One region of the Shinella sp. S4-D37 genome, then DNA from elsewhere that is predicted to be linked to it. Evidence: riboswitches for the same ligand, from Rfam matches in the RefSeq annotation. Region 1 holds a riboswitch; the other holds the start of a gene.

Region 1 (7,527 bases):
CCACCGCCAGCATCGCCTCGGAGAAATCGAGCGCCGTCACTTCGTGGCCGAGCGAGAGGAGAAGGCGCGTCACCTCGCCCGTGCCGCAGGCAAGCTCCAGCACCCGGCGCGGCGCGGGGCCGAGGTTCTCCCGGATCGCCGCCGCCCAGGCGTCGAATTCGGGGCCTTCGGGAATACGGTGGCCGAAGGCGAGATCGAAGGTTTCCGAGCGGCGCGACCAGTAATCGCGAATGTCTTCCTTCAGGTGGTCGTTGAGGCGCGGGCCGTGCATCATGTCCCCTCGCCCGCAACCAGCTTCAGACGCGGCGGCCGCGGCTCCGGCCGGCGATAGCGGATGAAGCAATTACCGGCGCCGTCGCGCTCGACATCGACGGTGACGCCGAAGACGTCGTTGAGGCGCTGCGGCTCCAGGACCTTGCCGGGCGTGCCGAGCGCGACGATGCGGCCGCCCTGCATCACGGCGATGCGGTCGCAGAACATGGCGGCATGGTTGAGATCGTGCAGCGCGGCGACGACGGTCAGCTCCTGCTCGCGCACGAGCTGGAGCAGGCTGATCTGGTGGCCGATATCGAGATGGTTGGTCGGCTCGTCGAGGAGCAGGATCGGCGCCTGCTGGGCGAGCGCGCGGGCGATGTGCAGCCGCTGGCGCTCGCCGCCGGACAGCGTGTGCCACAGCCGGCCGGAAAAATGCGCCATGTCGACCTCCTCCAGCGCCCGGTCGACGATGGCGTCGTCGGCGCGCGACCAGGGCGTCAGGGCGCCGAGATGCGGCGTGCGGCCGAGTTCGACCGCCTGGCGCGCGGTGATGCGCTCGGTCGTCTCGGCCTGCTGCTCGACGAAGGCGATGCGCCGGGCGATCGCCTGCCGGCCGTGGTCCGCGAGCGGCTTTCCGTCGAGCGTCACCGCGCCGGCCTGCGGCGTGCGGATGCCGGCGATCAGCGACATCAGGCTGGTCTTGCCGGAGCCGTTGGGGCCGATGATGCCGAGGAATTCGCCGGAGCGCACGTCGAGCGAGACGTCCGACAGGATGCTCGCGCCGCCGACCGACCAAGAAAGGTTTTGTGCCGAAAGGGTCACGGGGTCGACCTCCTCTGGCTGAGGATGAACGCGAAGGCCGGCGCGCCGAACAGCGCGGTGATGACGCCGATGGGCAGCACCTGGCCGGGGATGATGACGCGCGACAGCACGTCCGCCGCGATCATGAAGATCGCGCCGATCAGCGCCGAGGCCGGCAGCAGCAACCCATGCCGCACGCCGACCACCATGCGCGCGGCATGGGGAATGACGAGGCCGACGAAACCGATCGATCCCACGATGGAGACCATGACCGCCGTCATCAGCGCCGAGACGGCGATCAGCACGACATAGACCCGGCGCACCGGAATGCCGAGCGAGGCGGCCGATTCCGTGCCGAAGGTGAAGGCGTCGAGCGCGCGGGCATGCCAGAGGCACACGAGAAGGCCGAGCACCGCCACCGGCAGCGCCAGCCAGACATCCGGCCAGCGCACGCCGGAAAGATTGCCGAGCAGCCAGAACATGATGCCGCGCGCCTGTTCCGCACTCGCCGCCTTGGTGACGATGAAGGAGGTGAGCGCGTTGAAGAGTTGCGAGCCGGCAATGCCCGCAAGGATGATCGCCCCCGTGCCGCGGCCCGCCCGCACGGCAAGCGCGCTGACGAGGCCGAAGGCGACGAGCGCGCCCAGGAAGGCACCGGCAGGCAGGGTCAGCGCGCCGGCGCCGATGCCGAGGATCGCGACGGAGACGGCGCCGGTCGAGGCTCCGGCGGAAATGCCGAGGATATAGGGATCGGCAAGCGCATTGCGCAGCAACGACTGCAGGATGACACCGCACAGCGCAAGGGCCGAACCGCAGCAGGCCGCCACCATCGCCCGGCTCAGCCGGTAGTTCCAGATGATGCCTTCGTCGATGGGTTCCAGCGGATAGCCGGCATTCCAGAGGCGATTGGCCGCCGTCTTCGCCACGACGTCGAGCGGAATGGCGGTCTCGCCGACGGCGGCCCCGACGCCGAGGGCGAAAAGCAGGAGAACGAGCGCCGCGACAGCGGCGCCCGTCCGAAGCAGGATAGGATGATCCGCCGTCACTTCGCCAGACCAGCCTTTTCGATGGCGTCGGCGAGCAGTTCGATGCCCTCGATGGTACGGATCGTCGGGTTCATCGCCTGCGCGTCCATGTCGAAGACATAGTTGTTCTTGACCGCCGGCATCAGGCTAGCGACAGGATCCGTCTTCAGGAAGTCCAGCTTGGCTTCGAGGCTGTCGAGCGGATAGCGGCGGCGCTCCATGGAGCCGGCTACGATCATCGTCGGCGCGGCCTTCGCGATGGTCTCCCAGCCCACGGTCGGCCATTCATCGTCGGTCTTGATGATGTTCTCGATGCCGAGCGCCGACATGATATAGCCCGGCGCGCCGTTCTTTCCGGCGACATAGGGGTCGGCATCGGCGGCGCTGGAGAACCAGAAGACGGCCGAGAGCTTGCCTTCGGCGGCGGCGACCTTGGCGCGGGCCGCCGCCTCGCGGGCCTTCAGCGCCGCGACGACCTCCTCGCCCTTGTCCTGAATGTCGTAGATCTGCGCCATTTCGCGGATTTCCCGGTAGACGAGCTCCATGGTGAAGACCTGGTGGCGCACGCCGTCGCTCGCCGCGCTGTTGTCCTTGCCGACACAATCGGAAGGCGACGTATAGACGGGAATGCCGAGTTCCTCGAATTGCTCGGGCTTGGCGACCACGCCTTCCGGACCCACCTGCCACTGGAACTGGACGGTGACGATATCCGGCTTCTTGCCGAGCACGCTCTCGAAGCTCGGGTCATTGTCGGCGAGGCGGTCGATCTTGGCGTTGACCTCCTCGTAGCCCTTCAGGACCGGACCGACCCACAGCGCGGTGCCCACCACCTTGTCGGCAAGGCCGAGCATGTAGAGGATCTCGGTCGAGCTCTGGCCGATCGACACGGTCTGCGTCGGCGCCTTCTCGAAGGTAACGGGACGGCCGCAATTTTCCAGCGTCAGCGGATACTGCGTCGCGGCCGCCCGGGCGGCACCCGACGAGAGGACGAACACGGCCGCGCCGGCCAGCGCGGAAAGGAGGGATGCGGCGCGCGCGGCCGCAGGCAGAATGATCATGGATTTCTCCCGGATGAGTGAAAGCGTGCGGGCTCAGCCGGTGCGCCGAGAGTGGCGAGCCGATTGCGGTCGGGAGAAAACGAGTGAAGCTCTGCCGTTGCGGGCAGCCAGGGTCGTCATGGGGTCTCCTGTTCCGGGCATCCCCGCCCGTGACTTGGAAAGTGGTTCGACGACGGCAGGTCTCCTGGCTCACGGATATCTGCTGCCTGTCTGCCTTCCCGCGGGAGAACCGCAGTGGCATGACGCAAAACGCGTCCAAGGACAGGCGGCAATCCGCCTACAGTTGCGGGGGCAGCCACGGAATGGGCCCCTGTTGGGGTCGTCCGCACCGTGTTCCCTATTAATCCCCTGGGAGTCATCCCTCGGGGAACCGTCTCGACATCCTTAATCCGCCGCGCGCGGCGGCGTCAAGGCGCTGAAGGTCTCCAAATGGATCGGTTGCGGTCAGTTGCCCGTGCCGTCCGGCGTCACGCGCTGGCTTTCCCCGCCGGTGCCGGAATCCGCATTGGGATCGCGGTCCGTCGGAACGGTCTCGCCCCCGCCCGGAACCGTGTCGTCGATCGTGCCCTCAGCCGGCGTGCCGCCGGAGGTGGAGGACGACTGGTCCGTGTCGACGGTCGGATCGGTGCTTTCGCCCCAGATCTCCACGGCGCCCCAGACGAGGAAGGCAAGCGCCAGGCTGATGCCGAGCACTTTCAGCACCGGCCGCCCCAGGCCGCCCTGGCGGGTTTCCCGCGCGGCATAGTCCTTGCGGGCGGGCTCGTGCGTGCGGGTCAGCGGATCGCCGCGTTCGTCTTGCTGATGGGTCATGGCGGTCACTCCCTGAAAAATGTGTCGGGGAGGGAACTTATGGTGACGGGGAAAGTTCCCGGAGCCGCCTCAGGCCTCGGCGGGACCGTCCAGCCCGAGCGCTTCGAGAAGCCGCTGCTGGCTTAGGAGAAGCTGGGTGAGCGCGGTCACGTCGCCGGCCGCCGGCTGGTGCGTCATGCCCTCGTCCACCGCCTCGACGATCGCCTCCAGCGTATCGAAGATTTCGCGCGCGATGCCGTGCAGTTCGGAGAACCGCGGGTCGGCGACGGCGGCGGCGAGCGTGGCGGCCGTCACGCGGCCGATGCCGTGCGGCACCTTGGCCCCGCCATCGACATAGCCCTCCGGCAGGTCGCCCTTGAGATTGCGGACACGGCGGTGGCGGATGACGTCGATGATCTGGTCGACGGCCTGGCAGGCGCCGGCGACGCGCGAGGGATGGTCGGTATCGGCCGCCGCATGCGGCAGGAGTTCGAGCTTGCCGGGATGGCGGGCGGCGAGCGTCAGATAGGGCAGCATGGGCCCGCTGAGCGCGCCGCTCGCCGCGTCCTTGAAGAGATCGGCGTCGATGGCGGCGTGGCGCACCTGGCCGGAGGCGAGCGCCCGGTCGAGCGCGCCGGCATCCACCACCTCGCCGCGGTCGTAGTTGACGACGACGGCGCCGCGGTTCATCGCCGCGAGCACGCCGTCGCCGACGATGCCGGCATTGGCGTAGGCGCGCGTCACCGGATCGAGCCGGCCGAGGCCGACATGCACGCTGAGCGCATCGGCGCCCGCCGCCGCCTCCACCGGAGAGGCGGCATAGTCGAACCCTTCCGCCTCGATCCACCGGCGATGCTTTGCGCGCGCGTGGATCGCCACGCGCATGCCGAAGGCGCGGGCGAGCTTCGCCACCTCGCGGCCGATATTGCCGTAGCCGACGACCGCCATGCGGCGCCCCTCCAGCTTGGCCGTCGGATAGGACTTGAGGTCGCGGCCGGTGTCGAAATCGCCGCTCGCGACGCGCTCGTGCAGATGATCGACCGGCAGGTCCGGCGTCACCTTCAAAAGCGCCTTCATGACCATCTGGGCCGTGGCGCGGCTGTTGATGCCGGGCGTGTTCATCAGGGGCGCGATGCCGCCCTCCCCGTTGCCGCCGCCCCAGGAGGAAGAGCCCATATTGCCGGTGCCGGCGCCGATGCGCACGCCGCCGAGCGGAAAGACCGCCTGCCGCGGAATGAAGGTCGCGGCGGCGATGAGGGCGTCATACTGCCCGCGTGACGTCTGCGCCAGGATCTCCGCCTCGGTGCTGATATCCGGCTGGTAGAAGAAATGAATGCCGGGCGGCAGGGCCTCGCCCTGGTAGGCCGCATCGTGGAAGGTGCCGCCCCGTTCCGCGATATGCGCCGCGACCTCGCTGAAATCGGGCCGGCCCGCGCCGTCGAACCGCAGGCCGATCAGGTCGGCGATCAGGACGCGATAGGCCCGCTCGGGATCGTCGAGCCGCGCGCCTTCCGGCAAAGCCGTGTTTCGATCCTGCATGGCGCCCTCCCCGCTCGTCCCTTTTCTTCCGTAAGGGAGTTTTCCGGGCCTCGCAAGCGGCGGTGCGCCATCGCCCGCCCGGTCACGACCGGACGTGAAAACCCTCGCGCATGTCCGTGGCGCTGCACGGAGCATATCCGAGCCGGCCGAGCGCCGTCGCGACGGTTTCGACGAGGTCGGCGTTCGAGGCGGCGAGGCTGCCGTCGGGCCTGAAGAGATTGTTCTCGAAGCCGACGCGGACATGGCCGCCAAGGAGGGCGCCCGCGGCAACGCACGCCGCCTCATGGCGGCCGAAGGCGCAGACGCTCCAGTTGGAAAAGCGCGGCGCCTCCGGCGCGAGGAAGGCTAGGAGGTCGGCAGGCTGCGAGGTCTGGGACAGGGTATAGCGGCCGAGCACGTAGAGCACCGGAATATCCGGCCAGGGCACGAGGCCGCGGCGGATCATGCCTTCAAGGCGGATCGCCTCGGCAGGTTCGTAGAGGATGATCTGCGGCAGGACGTTTTCCCGCTTCATCCAGGAAAGCACCGCGGCGAAGGCGGGTTCGGCGGCCCCGTCCGGCGCGAGTTCGCGCAGCGCCAGCGAGGCCGCCTCCGGCCTCACGGCCTTCAGCACGGCGATCTGCTCGGCGGGCGCATAGAGGCCGAGCGCTTCCGTGGTGATCTGGACGATCAGCCGATCGCCCACCGCCGCGCGGATGGCCGCAATCGCCGCCCCGTAGGCCTCGGCGTCGAGAAGATGGCGGCCGTCGGCCCGGCGCACATGGGCGTGGATCATCGCCGCGCCCGCCTCCAGGCATTGCGCGGCGGTGACCGCCAGTTCGGCCGGCGTCAGGGGAATGGCGGGGTGATCGGCCCTCACGCGCCGGCCGCCGTTCGGCGCCACGGCGATGGCCACGCGGCGCGGTTCGGGAGAATCTGTCATCGTGCGTCCATAGAATGATTCATCTGGATCATAATTCTATATAAATGAAACAAGTGTTGCAATCCCATTTGGAAGGGTGTATTCGATCGCCATGCAAACCGGCCCTCTCGCAGATCAGATCGTCCAGGCCTTCGACACCCTGTCGGAGCAACTCCAGGCCGCCGCACGCTATGTGCTGAACCAGCCGCGCGAGGTCGCGCTGCTCTCCATGCGCGAGCAGGCGCGGCAGGCGGGCGTGCAGCCCGCGACCATGACGCGGCTTGCCAAGCATCTCGGCCTTGCCGGCTACGAGGATATCCGCCAGGCCTATGCGGACGCCATGCGCGGCGATGTGACGGGCTTTGCCGGCCGCGTCGGCGCGCAGGCGAAAAGCCAGAAGCTCAAGGGCGACCAGGTGCTGGCGACCGACATGCTCGGCGGCATCGCGGCCCAGATCGGCCGGCTTTCGCAGCCGCAATCGCTGGAAACGCTGGTGGAGGCCGCCCGCCGGCTCGGCGCGGCGCGGCGCATCTATTGCCTCGGCCTGCGCTCCAGCCATTCGCCCGCCTGGCACCTGCACTACATCCTCTCGCTCGCGGGAAAACACTCGGTCATGCTCGACGCCGTCGGCGGTATCGGCGCCGATGCGCTCGCCAGCGCGACGCCGGAAGACGTGATGGTCGCCGTCAGCGTGCTGCCCTATACGCGCCAGACGATCGAGATCGCCGATTATGCCGGCGCGGCCGGCGTGCCGCTGGTCGCCATCACCGACAGTCTCGTCTCGCCGCTCGCCCAGCTTGCCGCCTGCACGGTCGTCATCCCCACCGAAAGTCCCTCGTTCCTGCACACCATGTCGCCGGCCTTCGTCGTCGCGGAAGTGCTGGGCGCGCTGGTCGCCGGCCAGGCGGGGGATGCGGCGGGCGCGGCGCTGGCCGCCGTCGACCGCCAGTCCGCCGCCCTCGACACCCATCTCAAGACAAGGATGAAGCGTCCGTGACCCGCCTTCTGCATCGCGCCATCCATTCCCGCATGCCGGTCGCCGTGGGCGGCCGGGGCATCGAACTGTTCGATGCCGGGGGCAAGGCCTATATCGACGCGTCGGGCGGTGCGGCCGTCTCCTGCCTCGGCCATGCCCATCCGGCCGTCATCGCCGCGCTGC
Region 2 (7,527 bases), on a different contig from region 1:
GCCCTCTCGTCGACGAGGTGGCTTTGCAGAATATCCCGGAGCTCAGCCATGGTCGTTTTCATCCTTCTTCTGCGACAGGTCGACAGGCTGCACGATCAGGCCGCTGGCGGCGGCGCCGATGAACGCCTCGACCGAATAGACATCTTCCAGAGTTCGGGCCGTCAGCACGGCCTCCGGCAGGCCTGTGGCATGGCCGCGGCCGCCATGCAGCAGGAGCAAGCAGTCGCACCAGCGTGCGGCGAGCGTCAGGTCGTGCATCGACGCAATGACGATGCGGCCTTCCGCAGCCAGTTCCCTGAAGAGCCGCATCAGGGCGATCTGGTGGTGCGGATCGAGCCCGGCCAGCGGTTCGTCCGCAAGCAGCACCGGCGTTTCCTGGGCAAGCGCCCGGGCAATGAGGACGCGTGCCCGCTCGCCGCCGGAAAGGCTGGTGACGGCGCGGTGGCGGAAGGGGATGAGGTCCATGCGCACGAGCGCTGCCTCGATCGCTGCTTCGTCGCGCTGCGAGGGCGCGGCGAAGCGCGCGTGATGCGGCAGCCGCCCGAGCGCCACCACGGCCTCTACGCTCATCGCCCAGGCGGTCTCACGTTCTTGTGGCAGGTAGGCGAGGTGGCGAGCTCGCTCGGATGGCTTGAGAGCGGTAAGATTGACGCCGTCGAGATGGAGGGTGCCGCTTGCCGGGACAAGGCCGAGGCAGGCGCGCAGGAACGTCGATTTGCCGGCACCGTTCGGGCCGATGAGGCCGGTGACGCTGCCTTTGCCGACCACAAGCGACACGCCGTCCACGACCCGCTTGCCAGAAAGCGTCGCTGACAGGTTTGCGACGGTGAGAACGCTCACAGCGCGGTCCTCCTGTGCGACCAGACGAGCCAGAAGAAGAACGGTGCGCCGACGACAGCCGTCAGCACGCCGAGCTTGATGTCGCGATCCGGCGCGATGACACGCACGAGAATGTCGGCGGCAAGCAGCAGGGCAGCACCGCCCAGCGCGCTTGCCGGCAGAAGTCGTGACGGTTGTGAACCGACGAGGGGACGCAGCACATGCGGCACGACGAGGCCGACGAAGCCGATGGCGCCCGAAACCGCGGTAGCGGCCCCAACCGAGAGTGCCGTGCCGACGATCGCAAGCCATTGCACGCGCCTGAGATCGACACCCATGCTCGCAGCGGCGTCGGGGCCGAGGGCGAGCGCATCGAGCGCCCGGCCGAGGCGAAGCAGCAGCAGCCAGCCGATCGCCGTAAAGGGCAGCATTAGCCAGACATGGGGCATCGAGCGGTCGGTGAGAGAGCCGAGCATCCAGAACATGATTTCCATTGCCGCGAAGGGATTGGGCGAGAGGTTCAGCACCAGCGAGGTCGTCGCGCCGGCAAGACTGGAAATGGCGATGCCGGTGAGAATGACGACCAGAGGCCGTCCATTCCCACCCGCCATTGCGGTGAGGACGAGAACGGCCAGCATCGCGCCCGCGAGCGCCATGAGCGGCAGAGCGAGCACGAAAAGCGCGGAAAGGCCGGTATAGATGGCGATGACGGCGCCAAGCGAAGCCGAGGCGCTGACGCCGATCAGCCCCGGTTCGGCCAGTGGATTGCGCAGATACCCCTGCAGCGCCGCCCCGGAAAGGCCGAGCGTCGCGCCGACCAGCAAGCCGAGCACGGCGCGGGGCAGGCGGATTTCGCGCATCACCAGAACCAGCAACTCTTCGCCGCCACCGAAGAGCGCGCGAAAGCTGTCGGAAAAGCTGACATCGGCCGGACCGATGGTGAGCGAGAGGAGAAAGAGTGCGAGGGTCACCGCCGCCAGGACAGCAATGGTGGTGCGGTAATGGGAGTGGATCGTCATGGCGCTGTTTCCTTAGTCCGGCGCGCGGCGTCCTGGAGCATACGGGCGGCCTCAAGGGTGAACGGCCCGCCACAGACGGTCAGCCGGTTTTCGAGCGGCGCCTCGGCGATGGCGGAAACGAGCGCGCGATAGGCCGGATGGGCAAAGTTCTGCTCGGCGAGAGCAGGCCCTTCGGCCTCCGAGCGACCGCCGGCCATCAGTTCGGGGTTGGAGAGCACAAGCAATTCCAGCGGCAGGCGGGCGGTTCCCGCCATGCCCAGCGTCTCAGCAATGTTGTCGAGGCCGGCGCGTTTCACCACTTCGGAGACGAGCGTGCCGGAACCGGCCGTGTAGCCGTTGGCGAAATAGAGAGCCGTGCGCAGCCGCGGCGTCTCGCTGACTGCGAGCGCCTCGATCTGCGCATCCATGCCGGCAACCAGCGCCTTCGCCCGCTCGGGATTGCCAAGCAGGTCGCCCATGCGGGCAAGGTTCGCACGAACCTCGTCGAGGGACGCTTCGGGTGGGAATTCCTCGACGCGGAAGCCGAGCCGGCGCAATAGCGAGACGGTTGTGCGCGTCGAGTAGGTGCCCGCGAGCACGAGGTCGGGCTTCATCAGGAAGATTTCCTCCGCCAGCCCGTGATTGACGGCATAGGCACGGGCTTCCTCCGCCATGGCCGAGGTGCCGGCGTCGCGCGCCAGATAGGAGACCGAGACAAGCTGGCCGGGCCGCGCGACGAGCATGGCCAGCTGGTCCGTGCAGACGTTCATCGACACGACCCGCCCGGGAAGGGCGTCGGCACGGACGGCCGGGACCGGCCAGAGGAGGCCGGCAAGGATCATCGCATGCCAACGCCTGCCGCCCATCAGAAGGTCGCCTTCATGCCGGCGAAGGCCGTGAGACCCGGCGTGTTGAAGCCGTAGACTTCCTGGTAGTCGCGGTCGAACAGGTTGTCGATCCGGCCGAAGATCTCCATCGTCTCGTTGACCTTGAAGCTGCCGCCGACATTGACGACCGTGTAGCCGCCGAGCGTGACGCGCGGCGGAACGAAGGTGGCGAAGACCGCATCCTCCATCTTGCCGTTGAATACCGCCTCGGCGAAGACGCGCGCCCGGTCGTCATGGAACAGATAGGCCGCGTTCAGCGAGCCCGTATGGCGCGGGCGGCGCACTTCCGCAAGGCGCGGCCCGCCGGCCACCGTCTGCTCGCTCGCGTCGGTATAGGTATAGGCGCCCCCCATCGTGAAGCCGTTGAAGAAATCGACGGTCGCGGAAACCTCGACGCCCTGCCGGCGGCTTTCGCCGTTGCGATTGACCGGCGTCGACGTGAAGTCGGGATTGTAGACCGTGGCGATCTCGTTTTCGAGGTTCTGGTTGAAATAGGTGACGTCGACGACGAGGCCGCCGTCGAAGAAGCTTTTCTCCACGCCGACGTCCCAGCCGAGGCTTTCCTCCGGCTTGAGGTTCGGGTTGCCCCTGAACGTGCCGGGGATATAGCCGAACTGCTCGTAGAAGGTGGGGTTGGTCACGGCCGTGCCGATGGAGGCATGGAGCCGCGTTTCCGCTTCCGGGATCTGCCAGGCGGCGCTCACCGTCCAGGTCGCGGCATCCGAGAAGGCGTCGTTCCAGTCCTGCCGGGCGCCGGCGTTGAGATAGAACTGGTCGAAGAACTCACCGCGATATTCGCCGATCAGCGAATGGGCGATGCGGCTGAAGGTCTCGGCAAGATGCGAGGGCGAGAAGGTCTCGCGCTGCCATTCGTAGCCGGCGGTCACCTGATTGACCTGATTTTCCAGCGCGTCGTAGCGATAGGAGGCCTGGTAGGTCGCGTTGTAGCGGTTGCCGTCGTTCCAGCTGTCGCCGAAGTCCTCGGAGTGGTTGAAGCGATGGATGTCGTTGCCGGAAAAGCGTGCCTTCTGTGTCAGCGCGCCGTCGTGCGCGGTGTTGGTAAGGCCGATCGAGCCGAAGAACTCCCGGCTTTTCATGTAATCGTCCGCATCATATGTCATTGCGGTGTCGTAGTGCTGCGGATCCAGATCGCTGCGGCGGTTGACGTAGCGCAGCGTGCCGTCCACCACTGTATCGGGCGACAGATCTACGGTGAATTTCCCGTTCAGCGTGCCGTTGCGGTCGCCGTCGTCTTCCTTCCCGATGTCGGAAATGTTGAAACCTTCCGAACGGCGCAGGACGCCGGCGAGCGAATAGTCGAAATTTTCGCCGCCGCCGCGTGTGGAGAGCGCGCCCATCACCGTGCCATCCGTACCGACTTCTGTCCGGGCCGTGGATTTGGTTGAGTTGCGCTCGCCTTTTTTTGTGGTGATGTTGATGACGCCGGACATGGCGTTGGCGCCCCAGAAGGTGCTCTGCGGGCCACGCAGGATCTCGATGCGATCGATATCGTCGGCAAGCAGGCTGCCGAAGTCGAATTCGCCCTGGCCATTGTCATTGACCTCGACGCCGTCGATGACGACAAGCACTTGATTGCCTTCCGCGCCGCGCACGCGCACCTGCGTCAGGCCACCGTAGGGCCCTGTCTGCGATACGGCAAAACCCGGCACGAACCGAAGCGCATCCGCCACGTAGCGAACCTGGTTCTTCTCGATCTCTTTGCCGGTGATGACGGTGACGGCGCGACCGGACTTTCTGAGTTCCACCGAGGTGAGACCGTCGGCAATCACGATCTCGTCGAGCATGGTCGGCGTTTCGGTTGCTGGCTGATCCTGCGCCAGGACGGGCTGACACCATACGATCGCAAGCAGGGAAGCCCCTGCCAGATAGGTCTTCATATTTCCCCCACGGCAGGCTGATCCCTGCACGGTTACCAACCGCGGGCGAGTGAGGATTTCCGGAGAGCTGACGCTTCCATAAACCGTCCATCGACGCGGCGACATCTTCGACAATGTCACCGCTACGGACGGCCGCGCCCGGACACTCCCCGTATCCTGGCATGGGTGACCGGCACAGGCAGGTCTCCTGACTTCCGCGTCATCGCTTGTCCCGCCTTCCCGCGCGTTCGCGCAGTGGCATCATGAGGCAAGCTCGGCGGTTACAGTTGCGGGGGCAGTCACGGTTTCGGCCCCTGATGGGTAGTCCTCACCGTGTTCCCTTTTCATCCGTCATGCTGACGGAACCTATTCCGTGGCCAAGCTTATCGGCGGCCTAAAGTTGGGTCAAGGGATGCATGGCATTTCCCACAGTCTGGACCATTTTGCGCTCATATGATTGCGCTGGCCGGACTGCCGGTTCGCCATCGCGATCCGTTCGACGCAGGTCACCGGTAGAGAGGCAGCCGCTCCATCCATTCAGCCCGCCTGCACATTCCCAGCCGGAAGTCGTCCAGGCGCGCTCAGGAGAATCAACATGACATCGCCCGCAGGGTTATCTTGCGATATCCCAGGAGGTGCCGTGGATACCGGTCACGCCGCTTGGGTCCTCGCCGTAATAAACTGTGAAAAAGCCCCCCTCTTCCGTAGCAATGGTCGCAGGGTAGCCGAGGTTCTTGTTTGGCATCGCACCGCGAATGCAGAACGTCCTGGCGATATCCCAGGACTTTCCCTCGTCATTCGACAATACGGCCCTAATTCCGAAATCGGGAAAACGCCAACCATACGTCATCAGAATTCGACCGTCATGGAGCTGCAGTAAGTGGGCCGGGTAGCCTTTGATCGGCAGGGGAACCGGTGCAGTCCAGGACAGACCGCCATTCATCGATTCCGCCTGATGAAGGGAGCGTGTCGCATTGTCCCTGAGAACAAGAAGCAACTTTCCCGACCTACACGCCAACAATGCGGGCTCTTCGAATTCATGCGCGTCGCCATGAGCGATCGCCGCGGGCGGATACCAGCTTCTACCGGCGTCAATGCTTTCAACGGAAAAAACCTGGCGGTAGTTGGGAACGTCGCTCAGGGGCAGGAGAATCCTGCCATCGTGAAGTTCGACGGCACCGCGCATTCCGTAGCCGCCGGTTCGCGGCGATGTGTCGATTTCAACCTCGTCACCGAAAGTCATCCCGCAATCGTCGGAAAAATGGACGAAGGTACGACCGCCGCCGCGGACCCACGGAGCAACATGCTCGAACATTTCCGGTGGCATATTTTCGGCGGTGTGCTCGGGGGAGAGCTGCCAGCCCTTCATGAATGCCTTGGGGTAGGTGAGGCCCGCCTGATCGATGCGCCGTCGGGCCTTTTCTAAGGGTAGCCATTCGAATTGCCATTGATTGAGCATCAAGCGGCCATCGGACAACACGGTAAGCCCGGCACATTCGGTGCCAGACCGGTTGTAATCGGGAACCACCAGAGGAGCGCTCCACGAACGGCCCTGATCCCGCGAGCGAATGATGACATTGTGATAGAGCGGCTCTTCAGGGGGATGCAGTACAAACGGTCTACGTGGGGCACGATTGAAGACGACGACCCAGGCGCCATCCGGTGCAACAACAATGTGCGGATGCGCGCAATAGGCGTATGCCTCGCTATGAACCACGCCATGGCGAGCGTCGGAAACGTCGACCAATCCATGCTGCGCTTTCTCACTCATGGCCGCGCCGTCCTGATTGTTTGTGGTTCCTTGGATGAGAAAGCATGCCGGGTGCCGGTACAAATCGTCGGCCGGGAGCGCTGAAAAAATGAATGGGAGCCCGCTTGCCATGGCGGGGGAACGCCGCATCGGTTTGCGGCGCCCGCCTTGTGGCACTTTTCAGCGCGGGGTCCAGCACTCTGTCATCGGCTCAGCCCCGCTGCCAATAGCTGTCCGGCGGTGGTCCCCAGTCGTTAAGGACACAGGAATAGACGGCGGTCTCGTCAAACGGGTAGCGGGCTTCCATCTCGGGCGTAAGCGTCAGCCCCAGGCCCGGAGCGGTCGGGCGAATGAGCCGGCCGCCTTCGATCCTGCCCTGATCACCAATCATCTCGCTACCGAGCGGAAAGGCGAGCATCGGATACTCGACCAGTTTTCCGCCGGCGGCAAAAGCAGCATGGTAGCTTGCCATGATGGCCGCTGCGCCCCCCCAGGCGTGGACGACGACATCCACGCCCTTCGCCCTGGCTGCAGCGAAAACGTCGATCACCGCCGAAATCCCTCCCATCACCGAGGCGTCAGGCTGTACGAAATCGTAGACGTCGGCATTGATGCGCTCGATCATTTCCTTCGGCGTGGTGATGATCTCGCCACCACATACGGGCACGTCGATGCGGCTTCGCAACTCACGGAAGCCTTCGGGGCAATCCGGGCCGATGGCTTCTTCGACAAAGACCATGCGATAATCGGTGAGCGCGTGCACGGCATTGACGAATTGCACGACGTCTTCGACCTCCTGTGGGGGATCGGCCAAATTCTGGCACATGTCGACGCCGACACGAATGCCGCGCTTGCCGGCCTCTTCGAGCACCCAGGCGGTACGCAGGATATCGCGCTTGACCGAACGGATCTTGTAGATCTCGATCCCGAGCGAGGCCAGCAGATCGAGCTCGCGCAGAAACTGTTCCTTGGCGTCACAACAGCCCCCGCTGCCGTAGATCTGGATGGAGTCTGCCTGTGCGCCACCGAGCAGTTCGAAAACCGGGATTCCAAGGCTTTTTGCCTTCGCGTCCTGCAGCGCCGTTTCAAACGCCGCTATGACATGACGCGCAGCGCCTTGCAGAGACCAGTAGTCGCAAAGGCTGCGAAGGTCCTTCACCCGCCTGTCAATGTCAAAGCCGTCCTTGCCGAGCACA

Evidence for each region. Region 1 has a riboswitch for cobalamin ahead of AB3G45_RS04265 (ABC transporter substrate-binding protein). Riboswitches for the same ligand answer to the same signal wherever they lie in the genome.
Region 2: another riboswitch for cobalamin. It lies ahead of AB3G45_RS29165 (TonB-dependent receptor plug domain-containing protein); the one in region 1 lies ahead of AB3G45_RS04265 (ABC transporter substrate-binding protein).

Annotation. Positions count from the first base shown of each region.
Region 1 covers NZ_JBFNXL010000003.1:49,479-57,005, forward strand. The annotation lists gene AB3G45_RS04250 (class I SAM-dependent methyltransferase) at 1-271, opposite strand, end outside; gene AB3G45_RS04255 (ABC transporter ATP-binding protein) at 271-1,077, opposite strand; gene AB3G45_RS04260 (FecCD family ABC transporter permease) at 1,074-2,102, opposite strand; gene AB3G45_RS04265 (ABC transporter substrate-binding protein) at 2,099-3,139, opposite strand; cobalamin riboswitch at 3,296-3,529, opposite strand; gene AB3G45_RS04270 (hypothetical protein) at 3,584-3,949, opposite strand; partial or broken gene AB3G45_RS04275 (NAD(P)-dependent oxidoreductase) at 4,019-5,431, opposite strand; gene AB3G45_RS04280 (3-keto-5-aminohexanoate cleavage protein) at 5,550-6,389, opposite strand; gene AB3G45_RS04285 (MurR/RpiR family transcriptional regulator) at 6,481-7,365, shown strand; gene AB3G45_RS04290 (aspartate aminotransferase family protein) at 7,362-7,527, shown strand, end outside.
Region 2 covers NZ_JBFNXL010000010.1:8,922-16,448, forward strand. The annotation lists gene AB3G45_RS29145 (hypothetical protein) at 1-50, opposite strand, end outside; gene AB3G45_RS29150 (ABC transporter ATP-binding protein) at 43-840, opposite strand; gene AB3G45_RS29155 (FecCD family ABC transporter permease) at 837-1,838, opposite strand; gene AB3G45_RS29160 (ABC transporter substrate-binding protein) at 1,835-2,683, opposite strand; gene AB3G45_RS29165 (TonB-dependent receptor plug domain-containing protein) at 2,683-4,602, opposite strand; cobalamin riboswitch at 4,762-4,966, opposite strand; gene AB3G45_RS29170 (sialidase family protein) at 5,195-6,352, opposite strand; gene AB3G45_RS29175 (mandelate racemase/muconate lactonizing enzyme family protein) at 6,543-7,527, opposite strand, start outside.